One region of the Desulfitobacterium hafniense DCB-2 genome, then DNA from elsewhere that is predicted to be linked to it. Evidence: riboswitches for the same ligand, from Rfam matches in the RefSeq annotation. Region 1 holds a riboswitch; the other holds the start of a gene.
The links. Region 1 has a riboswitch for FMN ahead of DHAF_RS08280 (DMT family transporter). Riboswitches for the same ligand answer to the same signal wherever they lie in the genome.

Region 1 (7,433 bases):
TGCGGCGGCTTGAACGTGGACGACGCCATGAACGTGCTGCGGGCCGACGGTTCTCCCATCGGGAATCTCTACGCCGTGGGCCAGGACTCCATGGGTGTTCTGTTCTCCAGTGATGTTCCTTACACCCCATACGGCGGTCAGGCCCAAAGCTGGGCGTTAACCTCCGGCCGGCTGGCCGGTGCCAACGCGGCTAAGTACGCTATGGGCAAATAATTTCAAATCTATCGGCGTGGGAGAAGCCATCTTAGAAGGGAGAAGGAGTTATGAGTTTATCAAGACGTCAATTTCTCAAAGGTGTCGGAGCGGCCGGGGTGGTTGCCGCGGGAGCGGGACTTAGCGGGTGCTCGCCCGCCGCGCCGGCAGGCAGCGGTTCCGGCTCCGGCAGCCCCGCGGAAGGTGCCCCAGGAGGCGCGGCCGGAGCGGCAGCTGCAGGTGAACTGATCGCGGCGGCCTATCTTAATCCGCAGGATTACGACTACCGTCAAAACACTACCGACTTCAAGACCCTGTTTTCGCCTCTGCAGATCGGCCCCCTCAACCTCAGCCACCGCATGGTCAAGTCCGCCGCCGGATCGGCCACTTACCTCGCCGGGCTTACCGATGAGCTCCTCCAGTACTACGTACAGTTTGCCAAGGGCGGCGTTGAGCTGATCTGGGTGGAAATGGTCGCCGCGCTGGAGCCGCCTTCCGACGGCAGCCCGGCATCTGGGGCAGCGCTGGAATTCGGCAGGAAGCTCGTCGCCGAGTGCGGCAAATACGGCGCCAAGCTGGGTTATCAGACGTACGGGTTTCCGCTGAAGCCGGTTAACGACATGACGAAAGAAGACATTGCTGCGTTCCAGGCCCGCTATGTGAACACTGCTCAGCAGATCAAGCAAATGGGCTTTGCCGCGTTCGAGATCAACGCCGCCGGCTTTAACCTGGGCGAGCATTTCCTTTCCCGTTTCCACAACGCCCGCACGGATGAATACGGCCCAGGCAGTCTGGAAAACCGGGCGCGCTTCGTGACCGAATGCATCCAAAAAATCAAACAAGCCTGCGGCAGCGACTTTGTCGTTCAAGTCTTGATCGACTGCATTGAGGAAAACGACAACCTTACCAACAACGCCACCCTGGCGACGTTAGACAATGCGGTGACTGCGCCCCACAATAAAGTAACGACGATTGAAGAGGGCATCGGCCTGGCCAGGTTGATCGAGGCCGCCGGCTGCGATGCCATGCACCTGCGCTTAGGCCCCCTCGACAATCACCCTTGTCAATTCGGCAGCGACCTTTACTTTATCTTAAACGGGATTGAGGGCGCCACCGGATACGGCACCCAGTGGGATTTCTCCAGGCATTGGCAAGGCCAGCTGATCGCCAACCACAGCGGCGCCGGCATGCTGATCGATATTGTCGGGCGTTACAAAGAAGCGCTTAAGATCCCTTGCGGCACCGTCACCTACATGGATCCGGCCCATGCCCCGGATTACTTTGAGAAGGCACTGGCCGAGGGCAAAGTCGACTTCTATCTTATGAACCGCCCCCTTACCGTTGATACTGAATACGTCAACAAACTGAAGGAGGGACGCGGCGACGAAATCGCCCCCTGCACCCGCTGCCTCCACTGCCACATCGGCTCCAACGAGATGAACCGTGAGATGGGGTATTGCCGTGTTAACGCCCTGACGCAACGGGTAATGACCGACAAAGGTCCGAAGACTTATGAGCTTCAACCGGCTGCAGCGGCGAAGAAGGTTATGGTCATCGGCGGCGGTCCTGCCGGTATGGAAGCCGCCCGCATCGCCGCCGCCCGCGGCCACAAAGTCACCCTCTATGAAAAGACCGGTGCCCTCGGCGGCAAGCTCACTTTTGCCGGCATGGTCAAAGGACCTCACGAAAACCTCGGCGACCTTAAGGATTACCTGGCCAGGCAGTTGGAGGTTACCGGCGTGACCGTCGTTTTGAGCAAGGAAGTGGACGCCGCCCTGATCGCCGGCGAAGCCCCCGATGCCGTAATCCTTGCCACCGGCTCTTTGCCGGGGGAGGTGGGCGTAAGCGGCGGCAATGTACCGATTATCGACTATGACCGGTTCATGGGCAACAACACCGGCGAAAACGTGGTGGTATTCGGTTCCAATGCTCAGGCCTTCGATGCCGCTTTATGGCTGACGGTGCGCAAGAAGAAGGTCACTATTGTGACACCGAATCCCAACGAGGATCTGGATAAGCAACAGTCTCATCATGCCCAGCGTTTTATGACGACAGCCCTCTATGCTCTGGGTGTCAAAGCCTATCCGGGAGCCACGATCAAGGAAATCGGCGACGGCAAGATTACCATTGCCTCGGATTACGGAGTGGAAACCGTGATCCCCGCCGACTCGATCATCAATGCCGCCGACTTGCTGCCCAACAAGTCTTTGCTTGAGGGTATTGGGGTGAAGGAGAAATACGCCATTGGGGACTGCCATGAGCCTTATAATATCGCTTTGGCGATCCGGGCCGGAAACGATGTGGGCCGGGCTGTGTAGTTAAGCCAGTGGGCGCTCCGCTTTACAAGTAATTTAGAAACTAAAGACTGCCGCCAAAGCCCATCAAGGCTTAGGCGGCAGTCTTTGTGTCCTTAAAGAAATGGTATTTGTTTAGCTCAGGCTTCGGCATAAGGTATAAGGCATAAAGTGCTATAAACCGGCCAGGTTGGCTCTTTCGGAAGTTTTCACCGCAGACTTAGGGTCATTAGGCATCCGCGATAACTGCAGCACCACCAGCCAGACGATGGCAAAGCCCAGCCATTGCCCTAAATCGATGGTTTGGTGGAGGATCAGCCAGTTTACAAGCAGGCCGGTGGCCGGGAAAGCCAGTTCGGCAATGGTGGCATGGGAAGCCCGGACGCCGTTCAGGCCGCGGTAATAGAGCAAGAGGCTTAAAAGGCTGGGCACCAGGGTCTGGTACAACAGGTTGGCCCAGACCGGAGCCAGATGGAGACTTTGACCGAGGTCGGCCCAGTTGGGCTGCTGTACCAGGACAATGATGGTTAAGAGCGGCAGCGCGACAGCAAATCTCAGGGCAGTCAAGGTGGTGAAGGATAATTTTCCGATCAAACGCTTGCCCATGACGGTGGATCCACCCCAGAGGGCGGCTGCTCCGATGGCACATAAGGAACCGAGCAGCTGTGCCAAGCTGACTCCGGAAGTTGGCAGGTGCAGGCCGAAAGTAAGCAGGTAGGCGCCGATCAGGGCCACAACAAACAGGGCATAGAAATCTTTTCTCATCCGTTCCTTAAGCATCCAGGAGGCGAGAAGAATAACAAAAATGGGCTGAACTTTCTGCAGGAGAAGGACCACATTGGGATTGCCATAAGTAAATCCGGCGGTGAACAGAATGGAGGCCAAAGCTGAGCCGCCCCAGCCGATAAATAAGACAGCCAGCCAGTCTCCGCCATTGAGTTGTTTCAGCTCCTGACGCTTCCAGATGAGCACAGGTGCGGCAAATAAGAACAGTAACAGGTGCTCTAACCAGACGATTTGTGAAGATGACACATGTTGCAATAAGGATACGATGAAGACCCCGTCCAGGCCCCACATGGCCGCCCCCAGTGCGATGAGCCAGATACTCCGATTGGATGCTTGCTTTGATTGTTGCATTGATAAATCCCCCAATAGTAAATGTGTAGAGAATAAAACCCTCAGATCAGAAAGAACAAAAATGCCTCGAGGAAATGGTGTTCCTCGAGGCATAAACATACAAACATAACAAACATAAGGCCACTTGGCCTAAGCTGGTTTGTACCTTCTCCCATCCGGACTATACCGTCGGCCTTGGAGTCTCACCAAGTCAGTCGGTGCAGCACTGGCGCTACACTGAGTTGCGGGCTGAATTGCACGGGCAATCATTACCGCCGGTCGGGAATTTCACCCTACCTCGAAGGTTCGTATTCATCTAAAAAGAGTATAGCACATTGTTGACTTCAGTGGTAGATGCCTTAATAAACCCTTAAGATAGGGTGATTTTCTCCTTAATCTGAATCTCCGGATATGGAAATAAGGAAATCTTAAGAAATCCATAAGTTAAAATTCCAACATCGCCTGCCTGATTTCGCTAAGATGAAAATGTCGAATCGGACAGGTTTTTATATTCCTGGAAGGGGGTCTCGGATAAAAGCAAAGAAAAATGTCAATATGAAAGGATGAATCGTGTCGTTGAAAGGAGAAAGACCATGAAAAGTGATTTTGTCTTTGTGGACGAGTTGGTATCAGGAATACGTTGGGATGCTAAATACGCCACCTGGGATAATTTTACCGGCAAACCGGTGGACGGCTATGCAGCCAATCGAATTGTCGGTACGAGAGCGTTGTGCGCGGCCTTGGAAAAAGCACGGGAAAACGCCGCATCCTTGGGCTTTGGCTTGCTTCTTTGGGATGGTTACCGCCCTCAATGCGCCGTAGATTGCTTTCTGCGCTGGTCTAAACAGCCGGAAGATGGCCGGACGAAACAGAAACACTATCCGAATATTGACCGATCCGAGATCATCGAAAAAGGATATGTGGCTGCCAAGTCGGGCCACAGCCGGGGCAGCGCCATTGATTTAACCCTTTATCATTTAGCTTCCGGAACACTTGTGCCCATGGGCGGTGATTTTGATTTGATGGATTCAGTCTCACATCATGGCGCACATGGAATCAGCCAAGCCGAAGCGAGAAACCGTCAATATCTTTGTTCGATCATGGAGGCCAGCGGTTTTGTTTCCTACGCTTGCGAGTGGTGGCATTACAGCCTGAAACACGAACCTTATCCCAACACTTACTTTGATTTTCTCATCGCCTAGCTGAGCCGGAGCTCAGCGTGCGGCGGCATCTGGGAATGCCGGCGGAAGTGAGCATAAGACCTGGCGGAATACATACAGTGTAAAACATGCTGTTCCGCTAGTGCAAAACCGGAAATAGCAATCTTGACGACGAGAGCTGTGAGGTGCTTTTTGCAATGGAAATGACAGTACGCGAAATCGTTGCCGCCTGCGGCGGAAAATTACTCTGCGGGGACCCGGATACGATGGTGACCTCGGTGGTGACCGACAGCCGGAAAGTGACCGACGGTTCCCTGTTTGTCCCCCTCAAAGGCGAAAAGGCGGACGCCCACACCTTTCTGCACGCCGCATTCGCCTCGGGTGCAGCCGCGGCACTGACCCAGGAGCATATGCGGATGGAGGCGGAAGAAGCCTGGATCGCGGTGGATTCGACTCAGCTGGCGCTCCAGCAGATTGCCGCCGCCTATCGGCAGAGATTTTCCATCCCTGTCGTCGGGATCACAGGGAGCGCCGGGAAGACGACGACGAAAGAAATGACCGCACTGGCACTTTCCGCAGGATACAAGGTGATGAAGACGGGAGGAAACCATAACAGCCAGATCGGACTGCCCCTGATGATGTTTCAGTTTTCCTGGGAACACGAAGCGGCGGTGGTGGAGATGGGGATAAGCGATTTCGGCGAAATGGCGCGCCTGGCTCAGGTCGCCGAGCCGAAGTACGCCGTCATGACCAACCTCGGCATTACTCACATCGGCCAGCTCAAAACCCAGGGGAACATCCTGCGGGAGAAGCTGCACATCACCGACCGGTTCACTCAGGGTTCCGTTCTGTTTTTAAACGGGGACGATCCGATGCTGGCCGGACTCCGCGGCAAGACAGGGTATGAGACCGTTTTTTATGGCAGGTTGCCTTGGTGTGATTTTCGCGCGGAGGGGATTACGGTTCAAGAGGAAACCACCGCTTTCCGCTGCCTTGCTCCGGGGAGCGAGAGCGTGGAGGTGACCCTGCCGGTACTGGGAATGCACCATGTTCTGGATGCCCTGGCCGCTCTGGCCGTGGCGGAGCGGCTGGGCGTGCCTCTGAAACGGGCCGCCGCCGCACTCAGGGATTACCGCCCCCTGGCCATGCGCCAGCAGATTTACCATGTCAATGAGGTTGCCGTCATTGATGATTCCTACAACTCCAGTCCCGGCGCGGCCAAAAGCAGCCTGAGTGTTCTTGCGGGGTTCCGGGCCGGCCGCAGAGTAGCCGTGCTGGCGGATATGCTGGAACTGGGGGAGTATTCCCGGCAGGCGCATTTTGAAGTCGGCGTCTGCGCTGCGGAAAACGGAGTGGATATTTTACTCACCGTCGGTCAGGAGGCGAAAGCCGTGGCCGAGGGTGCCCGCTCCGTCCGGGCCGGGATCGACTGCCGCGTTTTGGACAATAACTATCAGGCCGCTGAGGAGTTGAAATCCTTTCTGTCTCCCGGTGACGCAGTTCTGGTCAAAGGCTCCCGCGGCATGCATACGGAGGAGATCGTCCGCGCCCTGCTTTAGCTTCCCGTTAACCGGGCTTTCCAGCTGTACTTAAAACGGCGGTAGGGTGGTGAAACCATATTCCTGAAAGGGGTCTCGACATGAAAAGAAAAAGATTGACTCAGTTATTCCCATTCCTGCTGCCGGTCCGCAGGATACAACGGAAATTATGCTTCTATACCAAGATGTACCTTGACCGGAACCACTATGCCAAAGCAAAGGCTCCAGAGTTTTTGCCTTTTTGCATTTATGAAACCAAGTCGAAGCTTCTCAATGAAAATACCGGCATGGATATAAAATACCAGGAGAACAAGGTGTTTAATCTGCGCCTTGCTGCGGAGCCCGTCAATGGCCTATTGATCCGCCCTGGCGAAACATTTTCATTTTGGCAGCGGGTGAGATATGCCGAGAAAAATGAGCGGTATAAGGACGGTCTATGCGTGGTCAATGACGAATTGGTTACGGTTCCGGGAGGCGGTTTGTGTCATCTCAGCAATTTGCTGTTTTGGCTCTTTCTGCATACTCCCCTCACGATTGTCGAACGGCATGCTCATGAGATTAAAGATTTTCCTTCTCCCGATGAGGATGAACCGGATGGTGTGGACGCGACAATCCACGAAGGGTGGTTGGATTTAAAGGTCAAAAACGATACCAATCTTACCTTCCAAATTGAACTATCCATTGATGGGCCTTACATCTATGGCCGTATTTTTATGGATCAGGCTAAAGGGTATAGTTACGAGGTTGTTAATCGTGATAAGCGCTTTCTCCAAAAAGAGGGAAAAATATTTGAGCGGGTTTCCGTTTGCCGGCAGGTGATCGACAACAAATCCAAGCAAGTTATTTCCGAAAATATGCTTTATACGGATGTATTTGAAATCGGGTATCCGCTTCCGGAAGGAACTGCTATCGCAGAGGAAAAGGAAATTTGAAAGGAGAAAGCTTATGAGTAAGTTGAAAATCGCAATTATCTTCGGAGGCTGTTCCGAAGAACATCCCGTCTCCGTTAAATCTGCTGGGGAGGTGGCCAAAAACCTGGATCTCGAAAAGTATGAACCCTTCTATATCGGGATTACGAAAGATGGGGTTTGGCAGCTTTGTCACTACCCTGAGGCCAATTGGGAAAAGGGCAG
Region 2 (7,433 bases), 1.2 Mb from region 1:
TCAAGATTTCGCAAATGACCCCTGCCGGTTGAAAGCCTGCCAAGCGGGCAAGATCAACGGCGCCTTCTGTATGACCGGCGCGGACCAGGACCCCTCCTTCCCGGGCTTTGAGAGGGAAGATATGTCCGGGACGGCGGAGATTCTCGGGGCGGCTGTGAGGATCAAGGAGGACTTTTACCGTATTGGCCCGCTCAAAAGCGGAGATTCCCGTAGTGCAGTCGCAGCCATCCACACTCACGGTAAAGGCGGTTCCATGGGGATCCGTATTGTGGGTTACCATGGGTTCAAGATTTAAGGCTTGAATGCGCTCGGCGGTCATGGGGACACAGATTAAACCCCGGCCATGGGTGGCCATAAAATTGATCGCCTCAGGGGTTGCTTTCTCTGCGGCCATCAGCAGATCCCCTTCGTTTTCTCTTTCCTCGTCATCCACGACGACAATAATTTTGCCTTGGCGGATGTCTTCGATGGCTTCTTCAATCGTATTAAAGCGAAATTCCATGTTGATCACTCCTGTCTAAAATCTAATCTAGATAAAGCCGTTTTCGGCTAAGAAACTCATGGATAAATCCTTTCGGGGGGCTTCTTTTTTCTCCATGAACCGTGCCACATACTTTCCGATCAGGTCGGTTTCCAGATTAACCACATCGCCCACGCCTTTAAAGCCTAAGGTAGTTTCTTGGCGGGTATGGGGGATCAGGGATACGGTAAAAGCCTGAGGAAGGAGCTCCACCACGGTAAGAGAAATGCCGTCAATGGCGATGGAGCCTTTGGGCAAGACATAGTTTAAAAGTTCCGGAGTGGCTTTGATGGTAAAGACCCGGGCAATTCCCACCGGGGTGATCTTTTGAATGGTGCCCACTCCGTCCACATGACCGCTTACCAGATGGCCGCCCAATCGGGTGGAGAGCTGCAGAGCCCGCTCCAGGTTGACCTGCGTTCCCCGGCTGCATTCCTTGAGGTTGGTTTTATGTAAAGTTTCGGCCATGACATCCACGGTAAATAAATTTCCCTGCATTTTCACCACCGTGAGGCAGATGCCGTTGACAGCGATGCTGTCCCCGATTTGGGTGCTTTCAAGCACTTTAGTTCCTTCCAGGGTCAATTGAGCGGAATCGGGCAGAACCTTCAGATCCGTTACCTTGCCTAACTCTTCGATGATACCGGTAAACATGTTCACTCACCTCTTTTGACTGTTTAATCGGATGACTGCTTAATCGGATGACTACTTAATCGGCATAATTTACTTTGGCCCGTACCCGGAGATCCCCGGTTCCTCCGTCGATCTCCAGAAATTCTAAAGGAATCGCCTGTGCCATCAAAGGAAGCTCAAGTCCGGTCAGGGGGGAAGGACCTTTGCCTCCGATGAGCTTGGGCGCATAGATAAACTCCACCTCATCGATAAGCTGCTCGCGGAGCAGGGAGCCGGCCAGCCCGCCGCCGCCCTCCAGCAATACAGAGTTCCAACCCCGTTTGACTAAATCTCCCAGCAGGTCTTTTAAAGGAACATAACGGGGGGAATCATACTGCCAAACCTCTACATTCTCCAGAGCCCGCAAGGCCTTCAGCTTATCCAAAGGAGCGGAGGCCGTGGTGGCGATGAGACAGGGGGCGGTACAGGAGGAAGCAAGTACGGCGGCCTGCAGAGGAATTTGCAATGTTCCATCCACGATCAAGCGCACCGGATCACGGCCTTCGTCAATCCGGCAATTCAAAGCAGGATTATCCTGGCGCACGGTTTCACTGCCCACCATAATCACATCGAAGTGATCGCGCAGCCGGTGGACATAGGCACGGGAGGCTTCATTGGTAACCCATTTGGAGTCACCTGACTCCGTCGCTATTTTACCATCAAGGGTTAAAGCCGATTTGTAGAGGACAAAGGGAAGGCCGGTCTGCATGGCCTTTAGAAAGCCCTTGTTTAAGGTCCTGGCTTCCTTTTCTTTAAGCCCCACATCAACCTGAATGCCGGCTGCCCGCAAGCGGGTGATCCCTTGTCCGCCCACTAAGGGATTGGGATCCACCATAGCCACGACAACGCGTTGGATTCCGGCTTTAATCAGTGCGTCGGCACAGGGAGGGGTTTTCCCGAAATGAGAACAAGGCTCTAAAGTAACATAGGCTGTGGCTCCCCGGGCATGTTCTCCGGCTGCCTGCAGAGCGTGAACTTCGGCATGGGGAGTGCCGGCTTTCTGATGATATCCTTCACCGACAATAGCGCCATCCTTAACGATGACACATCCCACCAGGGGATTGGGACTGGTTCTGCCCATAGCCAAGGCTGCCAATTCCAGGGCCCGGGACATGTAATGATTGTCAAGTTCCATGTGATCGCCGCCGTTTCCCATCTCTTTGAGTTAGTTTTGCTTAGTTTCCCATAAAAACACTATAAAAAACCCCAGAGTTCATTCTCTGGGGCCTAAAAACCATAGCAAATAAAAAGCGCATCAGCACTTTAATTTCCTCTTCTCATCCAGACTTTACTGTCGGCTCTGGAATTACACCAGATCTGCCATAATGGCTCGCGGGCTTGACCGCCGGTATGGAATTTCACCAATCCCCAGAGGTATTCAATTACTTATATATAATACTCTAACTTATTGATGAATTCAACCCTTTAAGAAAATTTAGATCCCTTGAGGAGGATGAGGGGGATGGTGCTCCAGATATTCATCCCGCAGCAAGCCCATGAGGATCCCATCGCGATACTCACCTAAGACAAAGCGCGCCTGCCTTAATCTGCCTTCAACCTTAAAACCCAGTTTCTCATAGGCTTTTAAAGCACGCAGATTCCCGTCCCATAAATCGAGGCTCAGGCGATGAAAATTCCACTGATAGAAAAGATAGTCGATCAACACTTTCAAAGCGTCCGTGCCATAGCCACGGTTCCAATAATCGCTTTCACCAATAACGATGAACAGTACCGCCGAGCGGGCGGGGAGATTGACATCCCGATAGCCTACGGTTCCGATGGGCTTTTGCTCTTCATTGAGAATGAGATAGCGGCTGCCGTCTTTCTGGGGGGTGAAAAAGCGTTCTTCGATTTCCTCTTCGCTAAGCATTGTGCTCAAAGGCCAGGCGGCATTCGCCCAATAATTAAGGTTTTGGTTGTTATACCATTGATAAAAAATGGGGATATCATCAAGCTCCAGCGGACGGAGAAAGGTCTTTTTTCCCTGCAACATGGCTTTGCCTCCCGTGATATTGATAGGATAGTGTCGTTATGTTTAAATTATACCATATCCGGTATTCCTTGCGTATCGCAACAAAAATAGGCTGACGCTATGTCAGCCTGATTTGCCCTATGAACATTCGGTGGCCATTCGTAGTGGAAATTTAGATTCGCTGAAATCAGTCGATTGATTCCACCATCTTTATCAGTTCATCGGCGCCTACATCGGCTTTCGATGCGCTGAACATATACATCACGCCATTGATATCAACATCTAAATTCTTTCTTCCCTGCAGCGCACTGTATCCATTGATTTCGGTCAGCTTCATATTGCCCAGTTCCGTTGCAAAGCTTGTTTTTTCGTTCATGAGCCTTGTCTGGAGATAGATAAGCCGCTTGCCTTTGGTAAAGAAAATGTCGGCATACTCTCCGCTGATGGCATCGTTATTGGTGGTATACAGGCTGATCCTGTCAAGCTGATAGCCTTCGGGAAGGTAGGTAGGGAGTTTCAGTTCAAAGTCGAGATACGCTTGCGCTTCGGCCAAGTCAGTGAACCCGGGGCGGCGGCTGTCGGTGTGGTTTTCTTCGCTTGAGTCCTTCATTAAGCTGGGATCAGGAACATCATTCGCCGGAACCGGGCCGGTTAAGTAGTATGTGTGCCCGCCCAAAACCACGCCGACAAATTTCTCATAGAACGAACTTCCATATGTGGTTTGAGAGAAACATGCCACAAATAGGGTCAGTGACGCTGCCAGAGCGAGCCATCTTCTGGGGAGCCGATAAGCTTTGGCTTTGGCTTCCGCAGCCGCTGAACGGGTGCAATTCTCAATCAGGCGCTGCTGTAGTTCAGCTGTGATATGTATGCCGCTAAATGCTTGTCTTAACTGGTGTTTTTTCATATCCGAAATCCTCCTCTGTGTATTTGAGCTTTAATTTTTCCCTGCCGCGCTGAAGACGTTTTTTCACCGCTGCAGGCGAAATATCTGCCATATGCGCGATACTGCCCACATCATAGCCTTCGACATAATGCAGAAACAAAACCATTCTGTACTGTGCGGGCAGCGAGAAGACTGCCTCCAATATACCTGAGTCTTCCTCAGATTTGCAGAACTCCGACAATCTCTCAATGTTCATGTGCTTATGACGGAAATTAAACCTGCGCATGTCTTTGCAGACATTTGCAGCCACGCGGATCAGCCAGGCTTTCTGATGTTCCGCCCCGGTGAAAACCGGTGCCTTTGAAATATATTTCACAAAAATATCCTGCAGAGCATCTTCAGCATTCTGCTGTGAGCCAAGCATTACCAAACAGATTCTGTAGAGCATATCGCTGTACTCTCTGATAACGCTCTCGATTTCTTCCGCTGATCGGGATATGCGGTTCATGCTCTCACCTCCTTACACCACTAACACGAATTGAAGGGGCGTTTGGTGACATATATTTTTTGAAAATTCCCCCCAAAAGCGTCGAATCGACTGATAATACTAATCCATACTATTCCGCAATTAAAAACATTTAATAATCCAATCGCGGGCAATATGTAATCCTATAGGTTTATCCGTAATCAATATCTCGTGTTGTAAGTAATCTAAACTCGTAAAGAAAAAAGAGCCCCGAAGGACTCTCTATTCGCCTATGTAGTGGTCGGGGTGACAGGATTTGAACCTGCGGCCTCTGCGTCCCGAACGCAGCGCTCTACCAAACTGAGCCACACCCCGTTTTTACCGAACGCTTTATAATATAACAAAATGCTCACAAGCTGTCAAGGTTATCAAAGCTAAGCGCTAAATTAAATGTTAATAAAATTTTCGTAGACATCATGCATTTAATAAAGAATAATACCGTATTTGATACTCCTTCGGACAATGGTCCGGGGGGTTTTTTACGGGGCGTGGTATATGAAAAAGAGAACGAATCAAGGGCAGATGACAACTTACTAGAGTTTTATAAGTTGTCATCTGCCCTTGATCATGTTAAAATTTTCTAGGAGGAGGTTTGAGCGTATATGATCAAATTCGAAAATGTCAGTAAAAAATACGATGATGGTACCGAAGCCGTGAAATCACTTAATTTCGAGATAAACAGCGGCGAACTGATGGTACTCATCGGCCCCAGCGGCTGCGGAAAGACAACGACGATGAAAATGATTAACCGCCTGATTCCTCATACAGGGGGAAAAATCACCATTGACGGGCAGGATATCGACAGCATTGACCCGGTGCCTCTCCGCCGCAATATCGGCTATGTCATTCAGCAGGTAGGTTTGTTTCCGCACTATACCATTGAAAATAACATAGCCCTGATACCGAGGCTGAAAAAATGGCCGGAGTCGAAGCTCAAAGAACGCGTTGCTTATCTGATGGATGTAGTGGGGCTGGACGCCGGAGTATTTGCCAAACGCTATCCCCGGGAGCTTTCCGGTGGGCAGCAGCAGCGGGTGGGGGTGGCCAGGGCCCTGGCAGCCAATCCCGATATTATTCTCATGGATGAGCCTTTTGGGGCACTGGATCCCATGACCCGGGAGCAGCTTCAGGATGAATTGCTGCGCATTCAGTCGGAAATGCATAAAACCATTGTTTTTGTTACCCATGACATGGATGAAGCCCTCAAGCTTGGCGATCGTATCGCTGTTTTACGGGATGGCGAGCTGTTGCAGCTGGACACCCCCGACCAATTGCTGAGCAATCCTGCCCATGGCTTTGTTGAGGAATTTATTGGCAAGAACAGAATCTACCAAAACCCGGATTATATTCCCATTACCGATATCATGCGTGACAACCCGGCCATCATTCTCCCCTCCAAGACGCCGGTTGTCGCCATCAGCTTTATGCGTCAGCGCAAGACCGATACCTTGATTGTCTGCGATGAAAAAGGAAAGTTGTTGGGGATTATACCCAGCTATGAATTGCATGCTAAAAAAGAAATGATTCAGACTTTAGCCGAAATCGTCCAACCGGTGGACAGGGTTCTCGCCAATACAGCTACAGCCAAGGATGCCCTGCAAATGATCAACACGGCTGCCTATGGCATTATACCCGTGGTCAATGAGCTGCAAAAAGTTGTCGGCGCAGTGACCCGCGGTTCACTGTTAAGTTTTTTTGCCAACCAGTGGTCCGGTGAAGGGGAGGGTGCAGATGAGAAATGAGTCTTTATGGACCCAGATTATACTTCAGTTGGAAATGCGTTGGCCTGACTTAACAGCGGCTTTGCTTCAGCACATTGAGTTGGTCTTCATTTCCATGCTGATTGCCATTACCATTGGTGTTCCCCTTGGTATTCTGATTACCCGTGTCAAAGCCTTGGAAGGGCCTGTTCTGGGCGTAGCCGGTATTCTTCAGACTATCCCAGGTCTGGCTTTGCTGGGTTTTATGATTCCTCTTTTCGGGATCGGTATCAAAACAGCGGTGGCGGCCTTGTTCCTGTACTCCTTGTTGCCCATTATCCGCAACACCTTTACCGGTATTAAGGATGTAGATAAAGCGACCATCGAAGCGGCTAAAGGCATGGGGATGACAGATTGGCAGATCCTTACTAAAGTCCAGCTGCCCCTTGCCCTGAGTGTCATGATGGCCGGGATCCGCACCGCTACCGTCATTAACGTTGGTACAGCTACCCTGGCGGCTTTTATCGGTGCCGGCGGTCTGGGGGATTTCATCTTTATTGGTATATCCAGAAACCTGGATGCCCTGGTGCTGATTGGAGCTTTTCCGGCGGCGTTATTGGCCCTGCTGCTTGATTGGCTGCTGGGCAGGCTGGAAAAAACAACCACACCAAGGGGGCTGAAGGTGTAGGGGGGACTTGATGCGGAGTGGACACTTCGCAAACTACCGAAGAGTATGAAGAGAAAGGAAAGGTGACTATGATGATGAAAAAGAACCTTATGATGTGGAGTTTGGTTGGTGTGTTGATGCTTGCTTTAGTGGGCTGCAGCAGCAGTGCGGCAAAGAGTGGCGAAAGCATCACAGTCGGCTCGAAAAACTTTACGGAGAACATTATTATTGCTCATATGATGGCTGACCTGGTGGAAGCACATACGGATCTAACCGTGGACAGAAAAGTTAATCTTGGCGGCTCCAATGTAGCCTGGACGGCTTTGGAGAACAATGACATCCAGATGTACCCTGATTACACCGGAACTATTGTAGCCAACTATTATCAGGAAGCAACCGGAACATCGGAGGAAACTATGGCCAAAACCTTGGAGTTAACGGCTGAAGATAATCTAAAGGCTTTGGGGTCGCTGGGTTTCAACAATACTTA

Region 2: it holds a riboswitch for FMN, as region 1 does, so the genes downstream of both, ribD (bifunctional diaminohydroxyphosphoribosylaminopyrimidine deaminase/5-amino-6-(5-phosphoribosylamino)uracil reductase RibD) here and DHAF_RS08280 (DMT family transporter) in region 1, are expected to answer to the same signal.

Annotation. Positions count from the first base shown of each region.
Region 1 is NC_011830.1:1,772,310-1,779,742, forward strand. Features, by position in the region: gene DHAF_RS08270 (FAD-binding protein) at 1-213, shown strand, start outside; gene DHAF_RS08275 (oxidoreductase) at 264-2,510, shown strand; gene DHAF_RS08280 (DMT family transporter) at 2,661-3,623, opposite strand; FMN riboswitch at 3,763-3,912, opposite strand; gene DHAF_RS08285 (D-Ala-D-Ala dipeptidase VanX-I) at 4,196-4,804, shown strand; gene DHAF_RS08290 (UDP-N-acetylmuramoyl-tripeptide--D-alanyl-D-alanine ligase) at 4,966-6,321, shown strand; gene vanW (glycopeptide resistance accessory protein VanW) at 6,402-7,232, shown strand; gene vanI (D-alanine--(R)-lactate ligase VanI) at 7,246-7,433, shown strand, end outside.
Region 2 is NC_011830.1:3,010,972-3,018,404, reverse strand. Features, by position in the region: gene DHAF_RS14060 (bifunctional 3,4-dihydroxy-2-butanone-4-phosphate synthase/GTP cyclohydrolase II) at 1-502, opposite strand, end outside; gene DHAF_RS14055 (riboflavin synthase) at 530-1,174, opposite strand; gene ribD (bifunctional diaminohydroxyphosphoribosylaminopyrimidine deaminase/5-amino-6-(5-phosphoribosylamino)uracil reductase RibD) at 1,230-2,348, opposite strand; FMN riboswitch at 2,458-2,572, opposite strand; gene DHAF_RS14045 (GNAT family N-acetyltransferase) at 2,628-3,185, opposite strand; gene DHAF_RS14040 (DUF4367 domain-containing protein) at 3,352-4,071, opposite strand; gene DHAF_RS14035 (RNA polymerase sigma factor) at 4,040-4,558, opposite strand; tRNA gene DHAF_RS14030 (tRNA-Pro) at 4,815-4,891, opposite strand; gene DHAF_RS14025 (ABC transporter ATP-binding protein) at 5,179-6,318, shown strand; gene DHAF_RS14020 (ABC transporter permease) at 6,308-6,964, shown strand; gene DHAF_RS14015 (glycine betaine ABC transporter substrate-binding protein) at 6,982-7,433, shown strand, end outside.